Regions from separate parts of the Heyndrickxia vini genome, predicted to be linked through region 2. Evidence: a T-box and tRNA genes for the amino acid it is inferred to sense, from the RefSeq annotation. Region 2 holds a T-box; the other holds one or more tRNA genes.
The links. A T-box is a leader RNA that pairs with one kind of tRNA and senses whether it is charged. The one in region 2 lies ahead of ileS (isoleucine--tRNA ligase), so its partner is inferred to be a tRNA-Ile.

Region 1: it has a tRNA-Ile gene. The T-box ahead of ileS (isoleucine--tRNA ligase) is inferred to sense a tRNA for this amino acid. The anticodon was not compared.

Annotation. Positions count from the first base shown of each region.
Region 1 covers NZ_CP065425.1:7,877-13,975, reverse strand. The annotation lists rRNA gene I5776_RS00060 (23S ribosomal RNA) at 1-1,634, opposite strand, end outside; tRNA gene I5776_RS00055 (tRNA-Ala) at 1,738-1,813, opposite strand; tRNA gene I5776_RS00050 (tRNA-Ile) at 1,826-1,902, opposite strand; rRNA gene I5776_RS00045 (16S ribosomal RNA) at 2,059-3,614, opposite strand; gene I5776_RS00040 (HD-GYP domain-containing protein) at 3,837-4,919, opposite strand; gene gyrA (DNA gyrase subunit A) at 5,030-6,099, opposite strand, start outside.
Region 2 covers NZ_CP065425.1:2,623,044-2,629,142, reverse strand. The annotation lists gene I5776_RS13115 (YggT family protein) at 1-111, shown strand, start outside; gene I5776_RS13110 (YlmH family RNA-binding protein) at 163-939, shown strand; gene I5776_RS13105 (DivIVA domain-containing protein) at 1,086-1,592, shown strand; T-box leader at 1,641-1,878, shown strand; gene ileS (isoleucine--tRNA ligase) at 2,017-4,785, shown strand; gene I5776_RS13095 (TraR/DksA family transcriptional regulator) at 4,922-5,209, shown strand; gene lspA (signal peptidase II) at 5,300-5,785, shown strand; gene I5776_RS13085 (RluA family pseudouridine synthase) at 5,757-6,099, shown strand, end outside.

The sequences.
Region 1 (6,099 bases), 1.7 Mb from region 2:
GAGGATTTTCTAGGCAGTGTGGAATCAGGAACTTCGGTACTATATTTCCCTCGCCATCACAGCTCAAGGTACATGGTGACGGGATTTGCCTCGTCACCCCTCTAACTGCTTGGACGCGCTATTCCAGCAGCGCGCTTACCCTATCCTCCTGCGTCCCCCATCGTTCAAACGGTGAAGAGGTGGTACAGGAATATCAACCTGTTGTCCATCGCCTACGCCTTTCGGTACCGGCTTAGGTCCCGACTAACCCTGAGCGGACGAGCCTTCCTCAGGAAACCTTAGGCATTCGGTGGAAGGGATTCTCACCCTTCTTTCGCTACTCATACCGGCATTCTCACTTCTAAGCGCTCCACCAGTCCTTACGGTCTAGCTTCTCAGCCCTTAGAACGCTCTCCTACCACGGACACCAGACGGTGTCCATCCACAGCTTCGGTGATACGTTTAGCCCCGGTACATTTTCGGCGCAGAGTCACTCGACCAGTGAGCTATTACGCACTCTTTAAATGGTGGCTGCTTCTAAGCCAACATCCTGGTTGTCTAAGCAACTCCACATCCTTTTCCACTTAACGTATACTTTGGGACCTTAGCTGGTGGTCTGGGCTGTTTCCCTTTTGACTACGGATCTTATCACTCGCAGTCTGACTCCTAAGGATAAGTCATTGGCATTCGGAGTTTGTCTGAATTCGGTAACCCGATGAGGCCTAGTCCAAACAGTGCTCTACCTCCAAGACTCTTACCTTAAGGCTAGCCCTAAAGCTATTTCGGAGAGAACCAGCTATCTCCAAGTTCGATTGGAATTTCTCCGCTACCCACACCTCATCCCCGCACTTTTCAACGTGCGTGGGTTCGCCCTCCAGTAAGTGTTACCTTACCTTCACCCTGGACATGGGTAGATCACCTGGTTTCGGGTCTACGACCTCAAACTCATTCGCCCTATTAAGACTCGCTTTCGCTGCGGCTCGCCTCTTCAGCTTAACCTCGCTTGAAATCGTAACTCGCCGGTTCATTCTACAAAAGGCACGCTATCACCCTGCATAAATGCATAGGGCTCTAACTACTTGTAGGCACACGGTTTCAGGTTCTCTTTCACTCCCCTCCCGGGGTGCTTTTCACCTTTCCCTCACGGTACTGGTTCACTATCGGTCACTAGGGAGTATTTAGCCTTGGGAGATGGTCCTCCCTGCTTCCGACGGGATTTCACGTGTCCCGCCGTACTCAGGATCCACTCTGGAGGGAACGAAGTTTCAACTACAGGGTTGTTACCTTCTTTGACGGGCCTTTCCAGACCTCTTCATTTACTCCGTTCCTTTGTAACTCCGTATAGAGTGTCCTACAACCCCAAGAGGCAAGCCTCTTGGTTTGGGCTTCTTCCGTTTCGCTCGCCGCTACTCAGGAAATCGCGTTTGCTTTCTCTTCCTCCGGGTACTTAGATGTTTCAGTTCCCCGGGTCTGCCTTCCATACTCTATGTATATTCAAGTAAGGATACTACCCCATTACGGGCAGTGGGTTCCCCCATTCGGAAATCTCCGGATCAAAGCTTGCTTACAGCTCCCCGAAGCATATCGGTGTTAGTCCCGTCCTTCATCGGCTCCTAGTGCCAAGGCATTCACCGTGCGCCCTTACTAACTTAACCTAAAAAGGTTGTTTATAACTTACTTAATGGATTCATCCATAAAGTGGCGATTCTCGGTTATTACTTGGTTATTTCTCATTTTATCTAGTTTTCAAGGAACAATTGGTGGAGCCTAGCGGGATCGAACCGCTGACCTCCTGCGTGCAAAGCAGGCGCTCTCCCAGCTGAGCTAAGGCCCCGAAGATGTTATATGGTGGGCCTAAATGGACTCGAACCATCGACCTCACGCTTATCAGGCGTGCGCTCTAACCAGCTGAGCTATAGGCCCACATTTTCGGAAAGAAAAAACATCGATATGGAAGAAAAAATCCTTGTCGTTGTTTTTATATATTGCATATTTTTTTGAAGAATTCATCCTTCAAAACTGAACAAAACGAGAACGTCATTCGTTGTAACCACGTCAGTGGTCTTCCATATTCCTTAGAAAGGAGGTGATCCAGCCGCACCTTCCGATACGGCTACCTTGTTACGACTTCACCCCAATCATCTGTCCCACCTTCGGCGGCTGGCTCCAAAAGGTTACCTCACCGACTTCGGGTGTTACAAACTCTCGTGGTGTGACGGGCGGTGTGTACAAGGCCCGGGAACGTATTCACCGCGGCATGCTGATCCGCGATTACTAGCGATTCCGGCTTCATGTAGGCGAGTTGCAGCCTACAATCCGAACTGAGAATGGTTTTATGGGATTGGCGTAACCTCGCGGTCTAGCAACCCTTTGTACCATCCATTGTAGCACGTGTGTAGCCCAGGTCATAAGGGGCATGATGATTTGACGTCATCCCCACCTTCCTCCGGTTTGTCACCGGCAGTCACCTTAGAGTGCCCAACTAAATGCTGGCAACTAAGGTCAAGGGTTGCGCTCGTTGCGGGACTTAACCCAACATCTCACGACACGAGCTGACGACAACCATGCACCACCTGTCACTCTTGTCCCCGAAGGGAAATCCCTATCTCTAGGGAGGGCAAGAGGATGTCAAGACCTGGTAAGGTTCTTCGCGTTGCTTCGAATTAAACCACATGCTCCACCGCTTGTGCGGCTTTCCCGTCAATTCCTTTGAGTTTCAGCCTTGCGGTACTGTACTCCCCAGGCGGAGTGCTTAATGCGTTAGCTGCAGCACTAAAGGGCGGAAACCCTCTAACACTTAGCACTCATCGTTTACGGCGTGGACTACCAGGGTATCTAATCCTGTTCGCTCCCCACGCTTTCGCGCCTCAGCGTCAGTTACAGACCAAAGAGCCGCCTTCGCCACTGGTGTTCCTCCACATCTCTACGCATTTCACCGCTACACGTGGAATTCCGCTCTTCTCTTCTGCACTCAAGTCTCCCAGTTTCAATGACCCTCCACGGTTGAGCCGTGGGCTTTCACATCAGACTTAAGAAACCGCCTGCGCGCGCTTTACGCCCAATAATTCCGGACAACGCTTGCCACCTACGTATTACCGCGGCTGCTGGCACGTAGTTAGCCGTGGCTTTCTGGTTAGGTACCGTCAAGGTACCGCCCTATTCGAACGATACTTGTTCTTCCCTAACAACAGAGTTTTACGATCCGAAAACCTTCATCACTCACGCGGCGTTGCTCCGTCAGACTTTCGTCCATTGCGGAAGATTCCCTACTGCTGCCTCCCGTAGGAGTCTGGGCCGTGTCTCAGTCCCAGTGTGGCCGATCACCCTCTCAAGTCGGCTACGCATCGTCGCCTTGGTGAGCCGTTACCTCACCAACTAGCTAATGCGCCGCGGGTCCATCTGTAAGTGGTAGCTAAAAGCCACCTTTCAATTCTCCTTCATGCGAAGAAAAAAGTTATCCGGTATTAGCCCCGGTTTCCCGGAGTTATCCCAGTCTTACAGGCAGGTTACCCACGTGTTACTCACCCGTCCGCCGCTAACTCTCAGGGAGCAAGCTCCCATCAAGTTCGCTCGACTTGCATGTATTAGGCACGCCGCCAGCGTTCGTCCTGAGCCAGGATCAAACTCTCCAAAAAGATGTTTGAAATAGCTCTAGTTTAAAAATAAATTAATTGACGTTTCGTTTTGTTCAGTTTTCAAAGATCAATTGTCCTTTGCGACTTTTATATAATAACATATTTTTAAAAGTAATGTCAATTACTATTTTTAAATAATTTTATTATAAGTTTGTTACTAAAAAGATCAACGAAAGATATTATATCAAATGAATAAGGTAAATACAATAGTAATTCAAAAAACTAGTATACTTCTTCTATATATAAATTTCTTTCTTTTTCTAAGTCTATGATTTCTCCGTCATTCAGTCTGATAAGTGGCCTTATTGGTGCAGTTTGTTTAGTAAAGATTACCTCTCCGATAGAGTCGTTTGATATCTTTACCTTCGTGCCGATTGAAAGATTAGCAATCATCGGTAAAAGAGTATTTATTACTTCCAAATCATATTTACCGAATTCATCTATTTTCATTATCTCCAAAGCTTTAAGAGGTGCTAGTCTCTTTTTATAAAGACGGTCTGATACTAACGCATGAAATACATCAACGGCGGCAACAATTCTAGACATAGGGTAATATTGTTTCCCTTTTACCCCCATCGGATAGCCGCTACCATCAAGTCTCTCATGATGCTGAAAGATTGCTAATTTTGTTTCTGGTTTAAGTAACGGACTATTTTGTACCATTTTCAAACTATAATTTGGGTGTTCTTGAATTTCTGCCTTTTCACTGTCAGTTAAAGTCATTTGTTTCGTAATAATTTTTGGTGAAATTTTTGCCATACCAGCATTTGCTAAGCATCCTGCTAATGCAGTTTGATAATAGCGTCCTTTATTATCACCCATTCTTTTGGCGATTAATCCACTAAGAACTCCAACTGAAATAGAGTGATAGTATATATAATCTTCTTGATTATTTACATAAAGAGAGCTAAGAGTGATGTTTTCTTCCTCGGCTGCTTCCAATAAGGGATATAAATAATCTCTTACATTAGCTATATCTATTACAGTCCCAGACTGCCATTTTTGAAAATCAGCTTTGTACTTTTTAACTGATTCTGAAAATAAATATGGAAAGATGGATTGGGTTTTTACTTGTTCTGTTCTGGTTACATTTACTTCAGGTTTAGGTTCACTTGCTCCCTTTTGCATCTTCTGGCCATTAGAACTACTTTCTATCTCAACTTCTCTAATAAAAAATGCTTTTAAAACTTCTATATGTTCTAATGTTATAACAGTTCCTCTAGGGATAATTGGGGAACTAGTCATTCCCATTACATCCTTTGCCAACGTAGCTCCTACACGTAATCCTTCTATATTTATTTTCATAATCCCCACTCCATATAAATAACAGTATCTATTTTAAATTTTGTTTCTTCTCAATTTTACCAAAAAAGAGACATCTAATCGATGCCTCTTTTTTTAAATTGCAAAAAAACTTATTCTTTCTCTTCAGTTTCTTGATTATTGTCATTAACAACTTCTAATTCTTCTTGGTTTGAAGATTCCTCTTCTTCTTCCTTTTCAACCTTCGCAACCGTTGCAACATGTTCATCTTCACCTAGGCGAATTAATTTAACCCCTTGGGTATTACGTCCAAGTTGGGAAATATCGCCAACTGCCATCCGTATGAGGACTCCTCCAGCAGTTATAAGCATGAGATCCTCTTCGCCAGTAACAGTTTTTACTGCAATTAGGTTTCCGTTCTTTTCTGTAATATTACATGTTTTTAACCCTTTACCGCCACGGCTTTGAATTCGATACTCTGAAGAATTAGTACGCTTCCCATAACCATTAATAGTGACAATTAAAACATCGTCATTCTCTTCAAGAATTTCCATTCCAACGACTTCGTCATCACCAGTTAGTGTGATTCCTTTAACACCTGTAGCAGTTCTTCCCATAGATCGAACATCGATTTCTGGGAAACGAATTAACATGCCGTTTTTAGTACCTATAATCATATCCTTATTTCCATCAGTTAGCTTAACTGAAATAAGTTCGTCTTCTTCACGAAGATGAATAGCAATTAATCCATTTGTTCGTATATTAGCAAAATCAGTTAGTGGAGTTCGTTTAGAAATTCCCCGTTTTGTTGTAAAGAATAAGAATGAATCTTCCACAAATTCTTCTACACGAATGATTGCATTAATTTCCTCGTCTTTTTCAATTCCAAGGAGGTTGATAATTGGAATCCCTTTAGCTGTTCGACTATACTCAGGAATTTCATACCCTTTTGAACGGAAAACTTTCCCTTTATTAGTAAAAAATAAGATCGTATCATGGGTTGAAGTTGTTAATAAATGTTCAACGAAATCGTCTTCGTTAGTTCCCATGCCCTGGACTCCTCGTCCACCACGTTTTTGGCTTCTATATGTCGAGATTGGCAGGCGCTTAATGTATCCATTATGGGTTAAACTGATAACAATATTTTCACGAGGAATTAAATCCTCATCTTCAATTTGTTCAATCCCACCTGATACAATTTCTGTCTTCCTATTATCATTAA
Region 2 (6,099 bases):
CGTCGAATTATCCCACCATTTGGAATGATTGATTTTTCACCAATCATAGCAATAATTGTGTTAAATCTTGCTGGAAGGGGTGTTAGGGCACTTTATTTCTGGATTATTTAGTGTCTGCCTACCTTAATCTATTATTGACTATTAATGTTTTTAGGGGATTTTATGGATAATATTTATCAACATTTTAGGCCGGAAGAGAAAGAATTTATTGATCAAGTTATCAATTGGAAACAATATGTCGAAGACAGCTATGCACCGAAGCTAACTGATTTTTTAGATCCGCGACAAATTCATATTGTGCAATCTATAATTGGTATTGGACAACAGGTAAGAATTCAGGAGTTTGGTGGACATGAATACTGTGAAAGAAAAAGGGTCATTATCTATCCTGAATATTATTCTCCTACTCAAGAAGACTTTCAAATTGCTTTATTTGAAATAATATATCCAAGTAAATTTGTTACTATCACACATCGACAAGTGCTAGGAACCCTCATGTCTTTAGGAATAAAAAGGGAAAAATTCGGGGACATACTAATTGATGGTAATCGGATTCAATTTTTGATTGTGAAAAATTTAGAAGACTATATACGATTAGAATTTCGTCAGGTAGGAAAAGCCTCAATTGAATTAAAGGAAATGAGTATAAATAATATTATTTCAATTAGTGAAACATGGCATGAAAAACAAACAACTGTAAGTTCGTTAAGATTGGATGCCGTTTTATCATCAATTTATAACATTTCGAGGCAGAAAGCTCAAACATTTATTCATCATGGACAGGTAAAAGTTAATTGGCGAATTACTGAACAAACATCGTTTATTTGTGGTGAAGGGGATATGTTCTCTGTTAGGGGCTTTGGCAGAAGTAAAATAATTGTCATTGAAGGACAGACCAAAAAAGAAAAATGGCGAATACAAGTTGGAGTATTGAAATAATTTGATAAAATTGCAGGAATATCCCCACAAACTGTCGAAAAAAAGTATAATTAAAGAGAATAACAAAAGTACCTTGGCCAGCCCCATGAATCGGGCAAGAGAAAAGCGTTTAAAAAATGTATTGAAAACATACTGGAGGTGGCAGGATGCCTTTAACGCCATTAGATATACATAATAAGGAATTTAGTAAAGGCTTTCGTGGGTATGATGAAGATGAGGTGAATGAGTTCCTTGATCAAGTCATCAAAGACTACGAGCTGATTATACGTGAAAAGAAAGAATTAGAAGAAAAACTATCCTCGCTAAATGAACGCCTAGGACATTTTACGAATATTGAGGAAACATTACATAAATCCATCGTTGTTGCTCAGGAAGCAGCTGAAGAAGTTCGTGGGAATGCACAAAAAGAAGCAAAGTTAATTATTAGGGAATCTGAAAAAAATGCGGATCGTATCGTGAATGAAGCATTATCAAAAGCCCGTAAAATTGCTTTAGAAATTGAAGAGCTAAAGAAGCAATCAAAAGTATTTAGGACCCGTTTCAAAATGCTAATAGAGGCGCAACTGGATCTACTTAAAAATGATGATTGGGATAATTTAATGGAATTTGATGTCGATGCGACAGAATTAAATATTGAAGAAGAAATTAAATGAACCTTGACGTTTTGAAATTGAATCACTTATAATTTATATCAAATATATATTTAAACGATGACAGGGACAGTACAATTGTTCAACGTCTTATAATAATTAGCGAACCAAGGATAGTGAAAGCTTGGTATAAGAGAAGAATTGGAAAATCACCCTAGAGTTCTTGTATTGAACATCAAATTGATAAGTAATTACAAGCGATTCATTCACGATAAGAATGTTTAAGAGGATATCTTAAATAATGATATCTATTAGGGTGGTACCGCGGGAAAGCCTTCTCGTCCCTTCCAGGGATGAGAAGGCTTTTTCTATTTATTTGTATGACCGCCTATTTAATTGTCAATAAATTGAAAGACAATCTGTGGAAAGTGAGTGTCTAGAGCAAAAATCAACAAGCCATATAGTTAAAATTTTAGGAGGAAAGAACATGGAATATAAAGATACACTATTAATGCCAAAAACAGACTTCCCAATGCGCGGAAATCTCCCAAAAAGAGAACCAGAAATCCAGGCAAAATGGGAAGAAATGAATATTTATCAAAAAGTTCAAGAAAAAACCGAAGGAAGACCGCTTTTTGTTCTGCATGATGGACCTCCATATGCAAACGGTGATCTTCATATGGGTCATGCATTAAATAAAACATTAAAAGACTTTATTGTACGCTACAAATCAATGACTGGCTATCAAGCTCCATATGTTCCAGGCTGGGATACACATGGTCTTCCGATTGAACAGGCGCTTACAAATAAAGGTGTAAAAAGAAAAGAGATGACAATTGCCGAATTCCGTCAGTTATGTGCTGAATATGCTTATCAACAAGTGGATAATCAACGGACTGCATTTAAGCGTTTAGGTGTCCGCGGTGATTGGGAAAATCCATATTTAACATTAAAACCTGAATATGAGGCGCAACAAATTAAAGTTTTCGGAGAAATGGCAAAGAAAGGCTATATTTATAAAGGACTAAAACCAGTTTATTGGTCTCCATCAAGTGAATCAGCTTTAGCAGAAGCTGAAATTGAATACCAAGATAAACGTTCAGCGTCTATATATGTAGCATTTGATGTGAGTGATGGAAAAGGTGTTTTAGATAATGAAACAAAAATTATCATTTGGACAACAACACCTTGGACAATTCCAGCAAACTTAGGAATTACCGTTCATCCAGATTTAAAATATGTCGTTGTCAATGTTGAAAATGAAAAATACTTAGTTGCAGAAGCACTGCTTGAAGAAGTAACTGAAGTTCTTGAATGGAACTCTCCGCAAATCGTTAAAACTATCGTAGGTAAGGAATTAGAATATATTTTAGCGAAGCATCCATTATATGAGCGTGATTCATTAGTGATGTTAGGTGAACATGTTACTACTGATTCAGGTACTGGTTGTGTTCATACTGCACCTGGACATGGGGAAGATGACTTTCTTGTAGGAAAAAAATACGGTTTAGATGTTCTGTGTCCTGTTGATGATAAAGGTGTCATGACTTCAGAGGCACCTGGATTTGAAGGGTTATTTTATGATAAAGCAAATAAACCAATCTCCGAAAAACTAGAAGAAGTTGGTGCGCTATTAAAATTAAGCTTTATTACCCATTCTTATCCACATGACTGGAGAACGAAAAAGCCAGTAATTTTCCGTGCAACGGCACAATGGTTTGCTTCAATCGATAAATTCCGTCCGGAATTATTGAAGGCAATCCAAGAAGTAAAATGGGTACCAACATGGGGAGAAACTCGACTATTTAATATGGTTCGTGACCGTGGCGACTGGTGTATTTCAAGACAACGTGCATGGGGTGTACCAATTCCGGTATTCTATGCAGAAAACGGTGAACCAATTATTACAGATGAAACAATTGAACATGTATCAACCCTTTTCCGTGAACATGGTTCAAATGTTTGGTTTGAAAGAGATGTAAATGAATTATTACCAGCTGGTTTCACCCATCCTGGAAGTCCAAACGGTAAATTCACTAAAGAAAATGACATTATGGATGTATGGTTTGATTCTGGATCATCCCACCAAGCAGTTTTATTTGAACGTGATGACCTGCAGCGCCCTGCAGATTTATATTTAGAAGGTTCTGATCAATATCGTGGCTGGTTTAACTCTTCATTAACAACGGCTGTGGCTGTAACAGGGAAAGCACCATATAAAGGGGTGTTAAGTCACGGATTTGCACTTGATGGTGAAGGACGAAAAATGAGTAAGTCACTAGGTAATGTAATTTTACCAGGAAAAGTAATCAATCAATTAGGAGCAGATATTATCCGTTTATGGGTCGCTTCTGTTGATTATCAGGCGGATGTCCGTGTTTCCGATGCTATTTTGAAACAAGTATCAGAGGTATATCGCAAAATTCGCAACACATTCCGTTTCTTATTAGGAAATTTAGCTGATTTTAACCCTTCTTCAGATAAAATTGCTTATGAAAATTTACGTGAAGTTGATCAATATATGTTAGTGAAGTTGAATGATTTAATTAAACATGCTCATGATGCTTACGAAAACTATGAATTTTCAAGTATTTACCATGCAGTCAATAACTTCTGTACTTTAGATTTAAGTTCATTCTATTTAGACTTTGCTAAAGATGTTTTATATATTGAAGCAAAAGACAATTACGAACGGCGAGCAATGCAAACCGTACTGTATGATTGTTTAACAGCGTTAACTAAACTATTATCACCAATCCTGTCGCATACTGCAGATGAAGTATGGGCATATATTCCTGGTACGGACGAAGAAAGCGTCCAATTAGTGGATATGCCTGTTTTCGTTGACTTGCCAAATGCAACAGAGCTTAAAAGTAAATGGGGAGAATTTCTAAATCTTCGTGATGATGTTTTAAAAGCTTTAGAAGAGGCACGTAATGAAAAGGTTATTGGAAAATCATTAACTGCAAAAATCACTTTATTTGTAAATGAAAAAACAAAACAATTATTAGATTCCATTTCAGAAAACATGAACCAATTATTTATCGTTTCTGGATTTGAAATCGCAGGATCTATTGAAGATGCACCAGATCAAGCTCTAAAGCTTGAACACGCGGCGATATTGGTTGAAAAAGCTGATGGTGAAACATGCGAGCGCTGCTGGGTTGTTACACCGGATGTAGGAAAAGTTGAGGAGCACCCAACATTATGTCCAAGATGTGCATCTGTAGTTAAAGATTCTTACCATAACGCATAATATAACTATTTTTTCTAACCCTCGTAGGTAATTCTTCGAGGGTTTTCTATTTTCTGTAACTTTATGAAAGAGTTACTCGATAAATAATTAAATAATAAGGGTAAGCTAAAATCAACCTATTAAGGAGGGAATATCAATGTACCTTAAAGATGAACATCAACATTTATATCATTTACTTCATGATCTAAAAGTCGAATTAAATTCATACGTAACGAATGATGACTTAATAAAAGAGCTGATTAATGATGAATTAAAGGACATTAATACCGCCCTATCAAAATGGAATGAAGGAAATTATGGGAAATGTGAACAAAATGGCGAACCCATTCCAAAAGAATGGCTAGAAACTATACCCACATTAAAAACCTCGGACGAATGGAATCAGCTTTGGTCATTTGGGAAAATTACGATTCCCTTTAGTTAATGGCCAAATAATCTTTTCTATATCCCCCGTTTTATGCTACAATTCAAAGGAAGAAATGCTGATTTTATGAAAGATACGGGGGTATCCTTTGTGATATACTACATAATTTCTATATTTGTTATAGCTTTAGATCAGTTAACAAAAATTCTAGTTGAGAAAAACATGGAAATTGGGGAAAGGATTCCTATCATTGACAATGTTTTTTCAATAACGTCTCACCGGAACCAAGGTGCCGCATGGGGAATATTACAGGGCCAGATGTGGTTATTTTACCTAATAACGATTATCGTGGCTGGGGGAATTATTTATTACATCCAAAAGCATGCAAAAGGAAAGCCTTTATTAGGAATTAGTCTTGCTTTTATGCTTGGCGGTGCAATTGGGAACTTTATTGATAGACTTTTTCGGAAAGAAGTAATTGACTTTCTTTATGCAGAAATTATCGATTTTCCAATTTTTAATATCGCGGATGCAGCATTAACGATCGGGGTTGTTCTGCTTCTCATTCAAATGCTGAGAGAAGAACGACAATCAAAGGAGAAAACATATGGAAAAAATGGAACACATCATTCTTGAAAGTGAAAATAATGAACGAATAGATAAAATTATTTCTACTTTACAAGAAGAATGGTCCCGTTCACAGGTACAGCAATGGATTAAAGAGGGTTATGTAACTGTAAACGGAAAAAAGATTAAAGCAAATTATAAATGTATCATTAATGATCAATTAGAAATTGAAATCCCAGAACCACAAAACTTAGATGTAGAAGCTGAGGAAATGAATCTTGATATTTATTATGAAGATGGAGATGTGTTGGTTGTTAATAAACCAAAAGGAATGGTAGTCCACCCCGCTCCAGGTCATACTACAGGTACGCTAGTAAATGGTT